DNA from 2 places in the Cobetia sp. cqz5-12 genome. Region 1 is predicted to be linked to the other one. Evidence: riboswitches for the same ligand, from Rfam matches in the RefSeq annotation. Region 1 holds a riboswitch; the other holds the start of a gene.
What was found. A riboswitch is a leader RNA that binds a small molecule or an ion and turns the genes downstream of it on or off. The one in region 1 is predicted to bind thiamine pyrophosphate.
Positions count from the first base shown of each region.

Region 2: another riboswitch for thiamine pyrophosphate. It lies ahead of F8A90_RS06220 (ABC transporter ATP-binding protein); the one in region 1 lies ahead of thiC (phosphomethylpyrimidine synthase ThiC).

Region 1 covers NZ_CP044522.1:3,171,721-3,178,993, reverse strand. The annotation lists gene F8A90_RS13320 (GNAT family N-acetyltransferase) at 1-1,189, shown strand, start outside; gene F8A90_RS13315 (nuclease-related domain-containing protein) at 1,312-2,607, shown strand; gene F8A90_RS13310 (phasin family protein) at 3,059-3,427, shown strand; gene F8A90_RS13305 (peptidylprolyl isomerase) at 3,628-3,906, shown strand; gene thiC (phosphomethylpyrimidine synthase ThiC) at 4,036-6,045, opposite strand; TPP riboswitch at 6,172-6,312, opposite strand; gene tenA (thiaminase II) at 6,474-7,133, opposite strand.
Region 2 covers NZ_CP044522.1:1,435,430-1,442,702, forward strand. The annotation lists gene F8A90_RS06200 (alpha/beta fold hydrolase) at 1-207, shown strand, start outside; gene F8A90_RS06205 (MFS transporter) at 204-1,472, shown strand; gene F8A90_RS06210 (ABC transporter substrate-binding protein) at 1,655-2,959, opposite strand; gene F8A90_RS06215 (ABC transporter permease) at 3,163-3,930, opposite strand; gene F8A90_RS06220 (ABC transporter ATP-binding protein) at 3,927-4,679, opposite strand; TPP riboswitch at 4,738-4,851, opposite strand; gene F8A90_RS06225 (hypothetical protein) at 5,016-5,981, shown strand; gene F8A90_RS06230 (potassium/proton antiporter) at 6,119-7,273, shown strand, end outside.

The DNA.
Region 1 (7,273 bases):
TTCTCTCGACGCCCTCACCGCCAGTGAATGGAATGCGCTGGCAGGCGATGACTATCCCTTCCTGCAACATGCCTATCTGAGCGCGCTGGAAAGCTGCGGTGCGGCCAGTGCCGCCAGTGGCTGGCATCCTGCCCATCTGGTGGTGCGAGATGCCGACGGCCGCTTGCTGGCAGGGCTGCTGCGCTATCTCAAGCTGCACTCGCGTGGCGAATATGTATTCGATCAGCAATGGGCGGAGGCCCTGGAGCAGGCCGGTGGGCGCTATTATCCCAAGCAGTTGACTGCCGTACCGTTCACTCCCAGCGATGGCCCACGCCTTGCCACCTCGCCGCAGTTGACGTCGCCTGCCGCCCGACGTGCCTTGCTTGAGTGGTTGTGGCCGCATCTCAAGGCTGGCATCGCGCCCGCGGCTGAGCCGGGTAGCGCGCTGCGTCGTTATGAGCACAGCGGATTTCATCTGCTGTTTGTCGCGGCAGAGGAGCGCCAGGACTGGCTGGCGGCGATTCCGGAGCTGATTTCGCGTCCTGGGATGCAATATCACTGGCAGTCACGCGGTGAGCCGGATTTTGCCAGCTGGCTTGAGAGTCTGCGCTCCAAACGGCGCAAGGAGATCCGTCGCGAGCGGCGCAAGGTCGCCGAGCAAGGCTTCACGCTGGCCAGGCTCGAGGGGGCGCAGATTGGCCCTGACGATATCGAGGCATTCTACCGCTGCTACTGCATGACCTATCTCGAGCGCGGCCAGCGCCCTTATCTGCCGCTCGATTTCTTCCATCAGCTCAGACGCAACATGCCCGAGCGGCTGCTGCTGGTGCAGGCGCGTGATGAGCAGGGCGCACCGGTGGCGGCAGCCTTGTGTCTGATCGGCAGTGATTGTCTGTATGGTCGTTGGTGGGGCAGCGAAGTCCACGCCGACTGTCTGCACTTCGAGGTCTGCTATTACCAGGGGCTCGAATTCTGCCTGCAGCGAGGGCTCAAGCGCTTCGATCCCGGCACCCAGGGAGAGCACAAGATCAGCCGCGGTTTCGCGGCGTATGCCACCGGGTCGCTGCATTGGCTGATGCATCCCGGGCTTCAGGAGGCGGTGGCCGAGGCCGTCGAGGAGGAGGCGCGCTGGCTGAGCAAGGCGCGTCAGCAGGTGACGGCAATGCTGCCTTACCGGGAGGCCGCGCCTCAGACAACGCAGGAGTGATGGCCCTCAGCTTCCGTCACTGCTATCCGCTGGCGGATTTTTCCGCGGAGTCATAGGCAAGAAAGATTGCGAATAGAGCGCTACACTGAGTTATATATGAATGCTCTAATCCAGAGGCGCCCATGCTGATCAAGGACTGTGATTCACGGGAATATGACCTGCTGGTGCTTGAGGTGCTGGCGCAGGATGCTGCGCTTGCCGCGCCCGAGCGCCACAAGGTGCTGGAGGCCCTGCGTGCGATACGTGCCCGTCAGGCGCGTCGCCGTGCGCTGGCAAGCCAGCTGGATGCCTTGTTGGGGACACGGGATGATTGGGTCGTGCTGCATGATGTGCGCCTGGCGCAGGCAGAGGGCGTGATCGAGATCGATCACCTGCTGATCAACAGCCTCATGCAGGTCTGGGTGCTGGATGCCTCCTGTTTTGATCTGACGCTCTCGATCACCCCCTTTGGTGAGCTGTTGGCCTATAGCGGCCGAGTCGCGCAGGGGAGCGAGCCCCCCTCAGACGAAGATGGGGTCATGGCGCATGCCGTGACGCCGTGCCCCTTGCAGACGATCCCTGAGCGTAGCCGCGCCATCGTGCAATGGCTGGAGGCCTCCGCGTTGTTGCCTGTGCGCCTGGGGATGACGCTGCAGCCGCAATTGCGCTATCGCATCGTGGTGGCCGATGCGGCTCAAGTCAGTCGCCCGCCGGAAGATATCGTCGACAGCCGTGCGCTGTTGTCCTTCGCGCGCCTCAAGCGTCAGTGCCTGCAGGTGAGCGGCAAGACCGCTTACGTGACACGGCTGCGCAGTTTTACCCACCGCCTCGATCAGCGCCGCCTGCGCCAGCTGGGACGCGCCATCGCGACCCAGCATGTGGCTCCCAACACGGATTGGGTGGCAAAGCTGGGCCTGGCCGCTGACACGCGCGCGTCGGAGGGTGACGCTGCCACTCAGGTGTCTCCGCTGGCCTATCTATGGCAACCGCCGCTATCACCTGAAGCACTGCCGCAGATCTCAGGCGAAAGCGCTGCCATGGCGGCAGAGTCTGATGACATGGAGGGGACATCGGATGACACGACGCTGGCGGTCCAGCGTGGCGTGACATCTACGGCTGCCCTGAAACGGCAGTGCGGTTTTGGGGGCCGAGGGCTGCAGGCCGCGCATTGGCAGCCCGGGCACCAGGCTCTGGATCAGGGCAGCCAGGAAGATCCCGCTAGCCCGCAGGCGGCAGGCGAGCAGCCGGGGGCTGCGCCCAACGATCAGCAGGGTGCGTCTTCCGCCCAGTCGCAGGATGAGGAAAGCCTGCCGCGCTGCCAAGGCTGTCGGCGATGGCTTTCCTCCCAGAGTGTCGACTTCTGTCGCCAGCCAGATCAGGCACGTGCGCTGGGCGGGCGCCTGCTCTGCAAACGCTGCCGCGCCGCCTCATGCCAGTGAGGCAGCAGCACGGCGCTATCCTCAAGTTCAGCCTTTCAGCTTCGGGCCTCTGTCCCAGCCCTGTGTCTGAGTCCTATGGTCCAGCACTTTGGCCCAGTCTGGCGTTCCAGGGCGTGGTGTGTGGCATGACGGGGCCCCAGGGCGTCAATTTTCTTTTCGACTTCTGATTGTTTTTCTCCAGTGCAATCAAGTGACTGCATCAATCCGAGCGTACAGGCCATTCGTTGCGATGTTTTTGATGTTGCAGTGCAACAAAGACTGTCTTATGCTGCGTTGCAGCGAGGATGGAACCTGGTCGATAGCACTATCTGACCGCGACGGCTTGATAGTGACGGCTTGATAATGATGGCTCGGTCACTACGGTGCACCAGCCCGGTTCAGTCCTGATAACCGAACGGAGCAAGGCTCCGGTTCATTTCAGCGTGATGCCAATACCCTGGAGGGTGCCTACATGTTCAATGCCAACTTCGAGAAGTCCGCTCAGCAGTTCGACGATATGTTCCTGTCTCCGCTGCGTGCTTTCAGCGCCCTGAGCATCGATTACAGCGAGAAGCTGATCGGCGCCCAGATGGAACTGACCAAGTCCTATGCTGATGCTTCCCTGACCCAGGCGCGTTCCATGCTCGAGATCAAGGACAGCGAAGGTCTGAAGAACTTCGTCAAGGAGCAGCAGGAAACCGTGAAGACTCTGGGCGAGAAGCTGCAGAACGACACCCAGAAAGTGGTCGAGCTGAACCAGGAATACGCCAAGAAAGGTCAGGAACTGGCAGAAAGCAACGCCAAGTCCGCCTCCGAGGCCATGCAGAAAGTCGCCAAGTAAGCGACTGCTGCTGACGTTCTCAGGCGAGCGTCCTCAATGCCCACTCGGTCTTCCGGGTGGGCGTTTGCGTGTCTGGAGTATCGCTGGGGAGGTGGGGAGGCGCGCGACGCTAGCGGCGAGCGCTGCCTTGGGCCACAATGACCTGCCACGCCGCCGGTGATTGCCGGCAGCATTTATTCGATCAGTGACAGGTGATAGACATGGCACAGGCCACAGCGCGTCATATTCTCGTTTCCAGCGAAGAACAGTGTGTAGCTCTCAAGACCGAAATCGAGAACGGCCGCGATTTCGCTGATGCCGCTCGCGAGCACTCCTCCTGCCCGTCCGGCCGCAGTGGCGGCGACCTGGGCGCCTTCGGCCCGGGCATGATGGTCAAGGAATTCGACGAAGTCGTGTTCAGCGCCCCGATCAACACCGTGCAGGGCCCGGTGAAGACCCAGTTCGGTTATCACCTGCTGGAAGTCACCAGCCGCACGTGAGCCTTCTGTCACGCTCATGAGATGTCATGAGCGTTTGACAGGATGTGACGAAAACGCCCCGACCATCACTGGTCGGGGCGTTTTTTGTGTCGCTCGGAAAGTCAGCTTTCCTGTGCGTCAGGCGCTTGCCTACACCTCCTGATAGAGCTGGCTGCCTTCACGCTTGAACTTGTCGGCCTGCTCCTGCATGCCGGCCATCACGCTGTCGGCATCGCCGGTCAAGCCATGTTCGTTGGCATAATCACGCACTTCCTGGGTGATCTTCATCGAGCAGAACTTCGGCCCGCACATGGAGCAGAAGTGGGCGACCTTGGCCGAGTCCTTGGGCAGCGTCTCGTCGTGGAAGCTGCGCGCGGTGTCCGGGTCCAGACCCAGATTGAACTGGTCTTCCCAGCGGAACTCGAAGCGCGCCTTTGAGAGCGCATTGTCACGGCGTTGCGCGCCCGGGTGGCCCTTGGCCAGATCGGCGGCATGTGCGGCGATCTTGTAGGTGATGATGCCGGTCTTGACGTCGTCCTTGTTGGGCAGGCCCAGGTGCTCCTTGGGGGTCACGTAGCATAGCATGGCGCAACCGAACCAGCCGATCATCGCGGCGCCGATGCCGGAGGTGATGTGATCGTAACCCGGGGCGATGTCGGTGGTCAGCGGACCGAGGGTGTAGAAGGGCGCCTCGTCACACTCGCTGAGCTGCTTGTCCATGTTCTCCTTGATCAGGTGCATCGGCACGTGACCCGGGCCCTCGATCATGACCTGGACATCGTGCTGCCAGGCGATCTTGGTCAGCTCGCCGAGCGTCTCGAGCTCACCGAACTGGGCGGCGTCATTGGCATCGGCTACCGAGCCCGGGCGCAGGCCATCGCCCAGTGACAGGCTGATGTCGTAGGCCTTGCAGATCTCGCAGATGTCCTCGAAGTGGCGATAGAGGAAGCTTTCTTCGTGATGCGCCAGACACCACTTGGCCATGATGGAGCCGCCGCGCGAGACGATGCCGGTCACGCGACTGGCAGTCAGCGGCACATAGCGCAGCAGGACGCCGGCGTGGATGGTGAAGTAATCGACGCCCTGTTCGGCCTGCTCGATCAGCGTGTCGCGGAAGATCTCCCAATCGAGGTTCTCGGCCACGCCATCGACCTTCTCCAGTGCTTGATAGATCGGCACCGTGCCGATGGGGACGGGAGAATTGCGCAGAATCCATTCACGGGTCTCGTGGATGTTGGCGCCGGTCGAGAGGTCCATCACGGTGTCGGAACCCCAGCGGATCGCCCAGGTCATCTTGTCGACCTCTTCCTCGATGGAGGAGGTGACCGCCGAGTTGCCCAGGTTGCCGTTGACCTTCACCAGGAAGTTGCGGCCGATGATCATCGGCTCGCTTTCCGGGTGATTGATGTTGGCGGGAATGATGGCGCGGCCGCGTGCGACTTCCTCACGCACGAATTCGGCGGTGATCTCGTCGGGGAGGTTGGCGCCGAAGCTGTGGCCCGGGTGCTGGTGGCCCAGAATGCTCTCGACGGATTCGCTGCCCTGATATTCCTCACGCAGCGCGATACGACGCTGATTCTCGCGAATCGCGATGTATTCCATCTCCGGCGTGATGATGCCCTGGCGCGCATAGTGCAGCTGGGTGACATTCTTGCCCGGCAGGGCACGACGCGGGCGGTGGTCCAGCTCGAAACGCAGTGATGACAGGCGCAGGTCGGCCTGGCGCACGCGGCCATATTCACTGCTCAGCTGATTGAGCTGTTCGGTATCACCGCGTTCCTCGATCCACTTCTCGCGCAGTGGCGCCAGACCCCGGCGGATGTCGATCTCGACCGCCGGATCGGTGTAGGGGCCGGAGGTATCGTAGACGACGATCGGCGGGTTCTCTTCCAGACCGCTGGAGGTCTGGGTCGGCGAACAGCCGATCTCGCGCATGGGCACGCGGATGTCCGGGCGGGAGCCTTCGATATAGATCTTGCGCGAGCCGCTCAGCGGCGCGATGGCGGCGGCGTCGACCTGTGCTTCGCTGGCGAGGTGGCGGCTGCCATCCTTGCGACCGGCACGCGCGCGTGCCTTGGGGGCAGCATCAGGCTGCGAGGCGAGCGGTGACTCGGCGGCGTTGGTGGCTTGCGGGTCTTGTGTCGTCGGGGCAGTGCTCATGCAGGTCTCCTCAAAGGGCGACGTCACGGCTGACGTCATCATGGGAAGACCGTGCGCAGGGAGAGGATGGTCGTCACCGACTCCTTGCCAACAGGTGGCCCGGGAGCGAGGCGGCCGCGCGCAGCGGCTGGCCATCAGCTTGATTCCTACGCCGGTCCTAACCGGTTCAGGTTCCACGGGACCCCTTGCTGGCAAGCTCGCGCGTCAGGGCGGCGAAGCATGCATGCAGGATCTCAGCCGGTTCCACCGGCACCCCGTCAAGCGTGTGCAGATTTCAATGCGAAAGTGTGTTGTCCGAAGCGTCAGGCTTGCCTCGGAAAGCGTTCTCGCATCCAGGCTCTGTTGGCCTGTCAGTCGTGCCATCCAGGGGGGGATGGCGTCATCCCGAGCGGCTCATGGCGAGCGCCGGGACGTCAGTCTGTCATGATTCAGTCGCGATCGAGGCCCATCTGCCAGAAGTCGATCTCGAGTCGCGTGGCGTCCCGGAAGACATCGACCAGTTCACCCAGTCGGCGCTCCGAGACCTCCGAGAGACGCGCATCCAGCCATTCACGTTCAGCTTCGACGGCTTCCTTGAAGTCATCGCTTGAGTACATCGCGATCCAGTCCGCGTACGGGTTGTTCTCGATCTCGGTGGTGTCCTGATCGAGCAGCCACTCGGCGATCTCGCCGTAGCCGATCAGGCAGGGCGCGAGCGCCACATGCAGATCGAGCAGGTCACCGCGCTGGCCGCAATCGAGCACGTAACGGGTATAGGCCAGGGTGGCGCGCGATTCCGGCAGCTCGCTCAGGTCATCCTCGCTGATGCCCCACTCGCTGCAGTAGCCGATATGCAGATCGAGCTCGGTATTGAGGATGGTGTCGAGACTGGCCGTGGCCTGACGCAGCTCCGCGAGGGTGCGGCTCTTGTAGGCGGCCAGCGCCCAGGCGCGCGCGAAGTGGATCAGGAACAGGTAGTCCTGCTGCAGGTAATGGCGGAAGGACCCCTCCGGCAGACGACCTTCGCCCAGCTGGCGAACGAAGTCGTGCTCGAGATAGTCACGCCATTCCTCGGCGCAGGCACTGGTCAGGTCGTTGAAACTAGGCATGACGCATCCCTCGGTGAGCGTGCTGACGACCCGTGATGGGGCGACAGGTCTCTGGCGCAAGCGTGGCCAGTACCGGAACAGGAGCAGGGGAAAAGCGGGGGAGGTGCCGACAGTCACCGTGAGAGAGTGGTGACGATATC
Region 2 (7,273 bases), 1.7 Mb from region 1:
GGCCAGGGGCCGGTCGAGCTGCCGGCATTGCTGCTGTGGGGCTCGCGCTCCAACTACGTGCAGGCCGAGGGACTGGCGACGATGCGTGAACACTTCCCTGCGCTGGAAGATGACTCCCTGGAGGCCGGCCATTGGTTGCACGCCGAGCGTGCCAGCGAGTTCCAGCAGGCGGTGGTGGCGTTCCTTGAACGCGTCGCACGCGCTTGAGTACGTCGAGCAGTCACTCCGAAAATCGTCAGCCGGCCGCGAGTGATCGGGTCATCCCGCCGGTGACTACCCACGAGCGCCTGGTGGTGGCATTGGTCACTCTGCTGCAGTTCGCCGTCATCATGGGCTTCACCATGGTGATGGCGCTGGGCCCTGACTTTGCCACCTCGCTGGGCATTCCGCTGGATCACCTCGGCTATATCGTCGGCAGTTATCCGCTGGCCGCCGCGGTCGGCACTCTGCTGTGGACGCGACACGCTGATCGCTTCGATCGCCGCTGGGCAGTGCTGGGCTTCCTGTTCGGCGCGGCGCTCTGCCACCTGATCGCCAGCTTCGCCACTGACTTCGAGACTCTGCTGGCGGCGCGCATGCTGGGCGGACTGTTCGGTGGGCCGGCGGCGGCGACGGCGCTGGCCATCGTGATCGACGTGGTGCCGGGAGTCCGCCGGGGGCGTGCCATGGGCCTGGTGATGGGCGCCTTTTCGGTGGCCTCGGTGCTGGGGTTGCCGTTTGCGCTGTGGCTGTCGCAGGGCTTTGGCTGGCAGGCTCCCTTTCGCGCCGTGGCGCTGTTGGCGCTGCTGGTGTGCGGGCTGCTGGCCTGGATACTGCCGCCTATCCGCGGCCATCTCGATAACCCCGAGACCCGCCTGCGTAGCCGCAAGGGCACCACGATCCTGAACATCCTGGCCCAGCCCGATCACCGCCTGGGGTTGGCGCTGATCGCCACGGCGATGTTCAGCAACTTCCTGGTGATTCCCAACCTGGCAAGCTATCTGCTGTTCAATCTGGGCCTGCCGCGCGAGGATCTCGGCGGGCTCTACATGATTGGCGGCGGGCTGTCGCTGGTCGGCATGCAGCTGACGGGACGGCTGTGTGATCGCTATGGCTGTGTCTGGCCGGGCACCATCACCTGCCTGGTGACGGCGCTGGTCGGCTGGGCCTTCCTGCTGCATTCGCCGGGGCCGTCGCTGATCTGGATCGGCTTCGGCGCCTACATGCTGTTCTCGTCGGCGCGGCGTGTGACCCAGAATACGCTCAACAGCTTCATTCCCGCCGACCACGAGCGGGCGGCCTTCACCAGCACCCAGAGTGCCGTGCAGCATCTGAGTTCTGCCGCCGGCAGCTATGTGGGTGCCGGGCTGCTGGTCAGCACGCCCAGCGGCGCACTGGAAGGCATGCCGCTGCTGGTCGCGGTGCTGATGATCGCGCTGGTGATCCAGCCGCTGCAGATCCTGTGGTTGTCGCGTCGCCTGGCACGCCGCTAGCGCTGGTGGAATAGGCACAGGACGACGAGAGTGAGCGGTAAAGACAGAGCTCTGGAAGCAGAGAGCAAGTTGATCAAGTCGGCCAGAAACCAGAACGCCCCTGTCGGAATCTCCGACAGGGGCGTTCTGCATGGAAGGCACTCAAACGCTCAGCGCTTCAATGGCGCTGGGCGCTCAACGCCTCAGGGCGCGTTGACGTCGACGGCCAGGTGGCTGAGCGACTGGCGCTTCTTGATCATGCCACGCTCGAACAGGAAGTTCTCGAAGTCACGGTAGCGGCCGGCATCCAGCGCGGCAGGACGCAGCGCGAAGCGCGGCAGGGTGGCGTACCAGGCTTCCTTGTTGAGCTCGGTGTCCAGGGCCGGGTCGGAATCGCGGAACATCTCCCAGCCCTGGTCCGGGTGGTTGATGATCCAGGCAGTGGCTTCGCCGACGGCAGCGAGGAAGCCGGCGTACTGTGCCTGCTTGCGCTCGTAGCTGTCGCTGTTGGCGACGAAGATCAGCTCGTCATAGGTCGGCACGCCTTCTTCCTCGATGTAGAAGGCGCGGCCCTTGACGCCTTCCTGGGCCATCTGGGCCAGCTCGAAGTTGCGGAAGGCACCGGTGACGGCATCGACCTTGCGCGTCAGCAGTGACGGCGTCAGCGAGAAGTTGACGTTGGTCAGCGTGATGTCATCCAGCGTCAGACCGCTGTACTGCAGCATGGTGGAGAGCAGCACTTCCTCGACGCCGCCGACCGAGTAGCCGACCCGCTTGCCCTTGAGATCGGCGATCGACTGGATGTCGCTGTCGGCGCGCACGACCACCACATTCAGCGGGGTGGCGACCAGGGTACCGATACGTACCAGCGGCAGGCCCTGGTCGATCTGAAGGTGCAGCTGTGGCTGATAGCTGATGGCGATGTCGACGCGCTCGGCGGCAGCCAGCTTGGGTGGCACGCTCGGGTCGGCAGGGGCGATCAGCTCGACATCAAGGCCGTGCTTCTTGAACAGGCCCAGCTCCTGCGCCAGCACCAGCGGGGCATGGCCGGGGTTGGTGTACCAGTCGAGCATGACCTTGAACTGCGTCAGCGGCTGCTCGGCGGTGGCAGTGTCCTTGGTGTTGTCCTCGGCGACGTCCTGCGAGTCAGCTTCAGCGCTCTGTTCCTCGCCGGCGGCTGGCGGGGCATCCGCGACCGGTTCAGCATCGTTCTTGGCCTGTTCGGCGGCGCCGGCGGTCGCTTCCACGGCTTCCTGGCTTGCCACCGGTGCAGACGCGGCTGAGTCGCCGTTCACTCCGACTTCAGCCTGCTGAGCGACGATTTCCGGCGCTGACTGGGGGCTGGTGGCGGGGTCTGCCTCGGCGGCGTGGGCCGATATGGCGGTGACTGGCAGGCTGCTCAGGCACAGCGTGGTCAGCAGGGTGGCGAAGGCGGTGGACAGCAGCGAGGTACGCGGTGAGCGTGTCGGCTGCGCTTTGCGCCGTGGCGCCGATGACGAAAGAGACATGGCGAAGTTCCTTGTGATCACGGGGTAGTGGTGCTGCCGTTCGTGAGCGGCAGTCGTCAGGCTCATGCAATTTGTTCGAGCGCCGAGCGTCGAGCGTCGTTGCGTATTTCGGTAACGCGATCTTGCGGTCATGCGGTCATGCGGTCATGCAGTGTCTATCCGAAGGCCAGTCGTCTTGACCCAGGAGTGTCAGCCCCGGCGTGTCAGCTCAGACGTGTCAGTCGGTCGCGGTGCCAGGGCATCAGGGCACGCAGCAGCGCATCCAGCGAGAAATAGAGCAGCAGGGAGAAGGCGACCAGCACCAGCAGGGCGGCGAACATCAGGTCGATCTCCATGCGTGCGTTGGCGTTGAGCATCAGATAGCCCAGCCCCTGACTGGCGCCGGCCCATTCCCCGATGACGGCGCCGATGGGGGCGGCGGTCGCGGCCATGCGAATGCCGGAGGCCAGTGCCGGCAGTGCGGCTGGCAGCTGGATGTGGATCAGTCGGCGCCATGGGCTGGCACCCAGGGTATGGGCAAGATCCAGCCAGCCCTGTCGGGTCTGGCGCAGGCCGTCGTAGCCGGTGGAGGCGACCGGGAAATAGATGATCAGCGTCGCCATCACCACCTTGGACAGCATGTCATAGCCGAGCCACAGCACCAGCAGCGGCGCGATCGCGAACAGCGGTATCACCTGGCTGATCAGCAGCATCGGCAGCAGCGTGCGGCGCAGGCGGGGAATGAAGGCCAGCGCCAGCGCGGTGGCAAGGCCGAGCAGAATGCCCAGCACCAGCCCGGCCAGTATCTCGCTGATGGTGACGCCAGCGTGATGGGCCAGCAGCGGCGCCTTCTCGATCAGCACCTCGAGCACGGCCTGCGGCGTGGGCAGAATGTAGGGCGGTACGGCGGTAACGGCAATGATCAGCTGCCAAAGCCCCAGCAGGAGCAGCGCGCTGATGACGAGGTGACGCATGGCGTGCAGACGTTTCATGCGGCCTCCTCACTATCACGCAGGCGGGCGATCAGTTGCGCCTGCGCCGGTGGCAGGGCCGGGTCATCCAGCGGCACCGGGCGTGCGGCGCCAAGCCCCGGCAGGCGTTCCAGCTCGGCGCCGTGGCCCGGGAGGCTCGACGGGCGCAGCACCAGCAGTTGATCGGCGAGGCGCAATGCCTCCAGCGGGTCATGGGTCACCATCAGGACGGTGCGGCCCTTGAGCAGGCGGCTGGCCAGATCATGCAGCTCCAGACGGGTGATGGCATCCACCGCCGAGAACGGCTCATCCATCATCACGACCGGCGCCTGCTGGTAGAGCGTGCGGGCGAGGGCGACGCGCTGGCGCTGGCCGCCGGAGAGAGCGTCCGGCCAGGCCTGCTCACGGCCCTCAAGCCCGACCGCGGCCAGAAGTTCATGGGCAAGTTCGCGATTGCGTGGCCGCCGGCGCAGGTCATCGCCCAGCCACAGGTTGTCGATGACGCGCCGCCACGGCAGCAGCAGGTCCTGCTGGGCCATCCAGGCCACGCGGTCGGTCAGCGGCTGACCGTCATCGGTGGCGAGATCGAGCTGGTGGAGGTCTGACATCTCCAGGCCGGCCAGCAGGCGCAGCAGCGAACTCTTGCCGCAGCCGGAGCGCCCCAACAGTGCCGTCCAGCTACCGGCCTCCAGACGCGCGGAAATATCGCGGAACAGCGTGTGGCCGGCGTAATCGATTCGTGCGTTGTTGAGGGTGAGTCCCAGCGACACAGGCAATTCCGTGGTCGGGCGGCGTGCCGGCAGGAGGAAGCAGGTGACGCGCCGTGCAGGGCACGCGTCGGGGATTCCCTCCGCCGGTATCAACCGGATCAGGTTCCAGGGGTTGTCGCGCGACGTATCGCTGCGGCTCTCAGCCCATCCTCGGGCACCCCCATCCAGACCGACAGTGTAACGTCAGTCTCTTGCCGGTGTCTTGTCCGACGCGGGTCAGGGGCCGGCTCAGGTGGGCAGGGCAGTGGCGGCGTGCGAAACGGACTATGCCGATGTGCCACGCCTTGGGTATGCTGAGCATTACTGTAACAAGACGTGTAGCCCAAGGAGATCATCATGCCCGACACACCGGATCTCTCGACCTGTTCCAGTTATCCCGTTCCCCCGCAGCGGCCGAGTACGACTGAGGCCGTGGGCGAGCCGCGTCCCGTACCCAGGGGCTGGCCCGAGGAGTCACTGACCCGACGGCTCTCGACCTATCTGGGCCAACCGCTCGAACCACTGGCTCTTGCCTGGCCGGATAGCGCCAACTGGCTATGGCGCCAGCGTGGCGGCACGCCCGGCCTCATCAAGCTGGCGCGCACCGGGCCAGACCATGATCCCTTCTGGCGCGCCATGCGCGGGGTCTTCGGCGCCGATCGCTGGGCGACCCCGGATGGCCTGACGCGACTGGCGGGCGCCTTGCCCGCGCGCCTGCCGATTCCGCCGCTGCCCCTGACCTTTCTGGGGCGTCTCGATGGCGCGCCCATCTGGCATCTGCCGTGGTCCAGCGGTCAGCCGAGTGATCTCAGTATCACCTTCTGTGAGCTGCTGGGCGATCAGCTCGGTCGCCTGCATCAGGACACGGTGTCGGGTTTCGGTCAGCCGCTGGCGCAGCCGATGCCGCTATTGCACTGGAATACTCGCGTCACGCGCTTTCTCGCCCATCACCCGCGTCGCGCGGAACTCGGCACGCTGCTCAAGCGCACCTTCCCGGCGCCGACCCGCGCGGTGTGGTGTCTGCCGGACATGCGCGCCGATCAATATCTGTGCGCCGCCACCGGCTGGGTGTGGAGCGATTGGGAGGCGCTGGTGTGGGCGCCGATCGAGTTCGACTGGGCGCTGGTGGAGTTGCTGCTGGAAACGCCGGAGCAGCGTCAGGCCTTCATGAAGGGCTATTCGCGTCATGGACGCATGATCGATCTCGATGGCCAGCGTGAGCTGTGTCGTGCGCTGTTGTGGGCGATGGAGGCCTTCGGTCCGCGGTCCTATGCTGAGCTTGCGGCAGCCCCTGCCTGGGTCTCGCCGCGCAGCCTGGCGTGAAATCGGCGTGCTGCACACTGCAAGTACATGAAAGGTGTGAAATTTCTCTGCAGCCCCATCGCTGACATGGAATACTGTGGGTGAGTCGTCATGGACGTCACTCGAGATCTGATGTAGGGCTTGGCGGGGGAGCACTCGTGGTAGAGAACCTGAATTATTATTTCTTGCTGGCAGGCACGCTGATCGCCTTGAGCGTGTTGGCCAGCCGTGTCTCGGCGCGTCTTGGCATGCCGCTGCTACTGCTGTTCCTCGGCCTTGGCATGCTGGCGGGTGAAGATGGCGTGCTGGGCATCCAGTTCGACGACGCCTCATCCGCTTACATGATCGGCAATCTGGCGCTGGCGCTCATCCTGCTCGATGGCGGCCTGCGCACACGGCTGTCCACGTTTCGTGCCGGCCTGAAACCGGCGCTGGTACTGGCCACCGTCGGGGTCTTCATGACCAGCGGCCTGGTGGGGCTTCTGGCCATGTGGCTGTTTGACCTCACCCTGATCGAAGGCCTGCTGGTCGGGGCCATCGTCGGCTCCACCGACGCCGCGGCGGTCTTCTCGCTACTGGGCGGCCAGGGCGTTCACCTCAATGAGCGTGTCGGTGCGACGCTGGAAATCGAGTCCGGCACCAACGATCCGATGGCGATCTTCCTGACCATCACGCTGGCCGAGATCCTGACAGGTCAGCTCTCCGGCGTCGCGTCGGGCATCATGAGCTTCCTGCTGCAGTTCGGTGTCGGTGCCGCCATGGGGATCGCCGGCGGCTGGTTGATCGCCCGCCTGATGCGCTACCTGGATCTTGCGCCCGGCCTCTACTCGCTGCTGGCGCTGGCGCTGGGCTTGAGCCTGTTCGCCACCACCAACGAGATGGGCGGCAGCGGTTTCCTCGCCATCTATCTGTGCGGCCTGATGATCGGCAATCACCCCGGCCGCCACCTGGAGCACATCCTGCCGGTGCATGATGGCCTGGCGCACCTCTCGCAGATCGTGCTGTTCCTGATGCTGGGCCTGCTGGTCTCGCCCTCGACCATGCTGCAGTTCGCGCTGCCGGCCGCCATCCTCAGCGTGGCGCTGATTCTGGTGGTGCGCCCGCTGGCGGTCATCCTGTGTCTCAAGCCGTTCTTCCGCTTCCGCTGGCGCGAGCTGTGGTTCATCAGCTGGGTCGGGCTGCGAGGAGCGGTGCCGATCGTGCTGGCGATCTTCCCGGTGATCACCGGGGTCGAGAATGCCGGTCTCTACTTCAATGTCGCCTTCTTCGTGGTCATCATCTCGCTGCTGGTGCAGGGCTCGTCGCTGGCACCG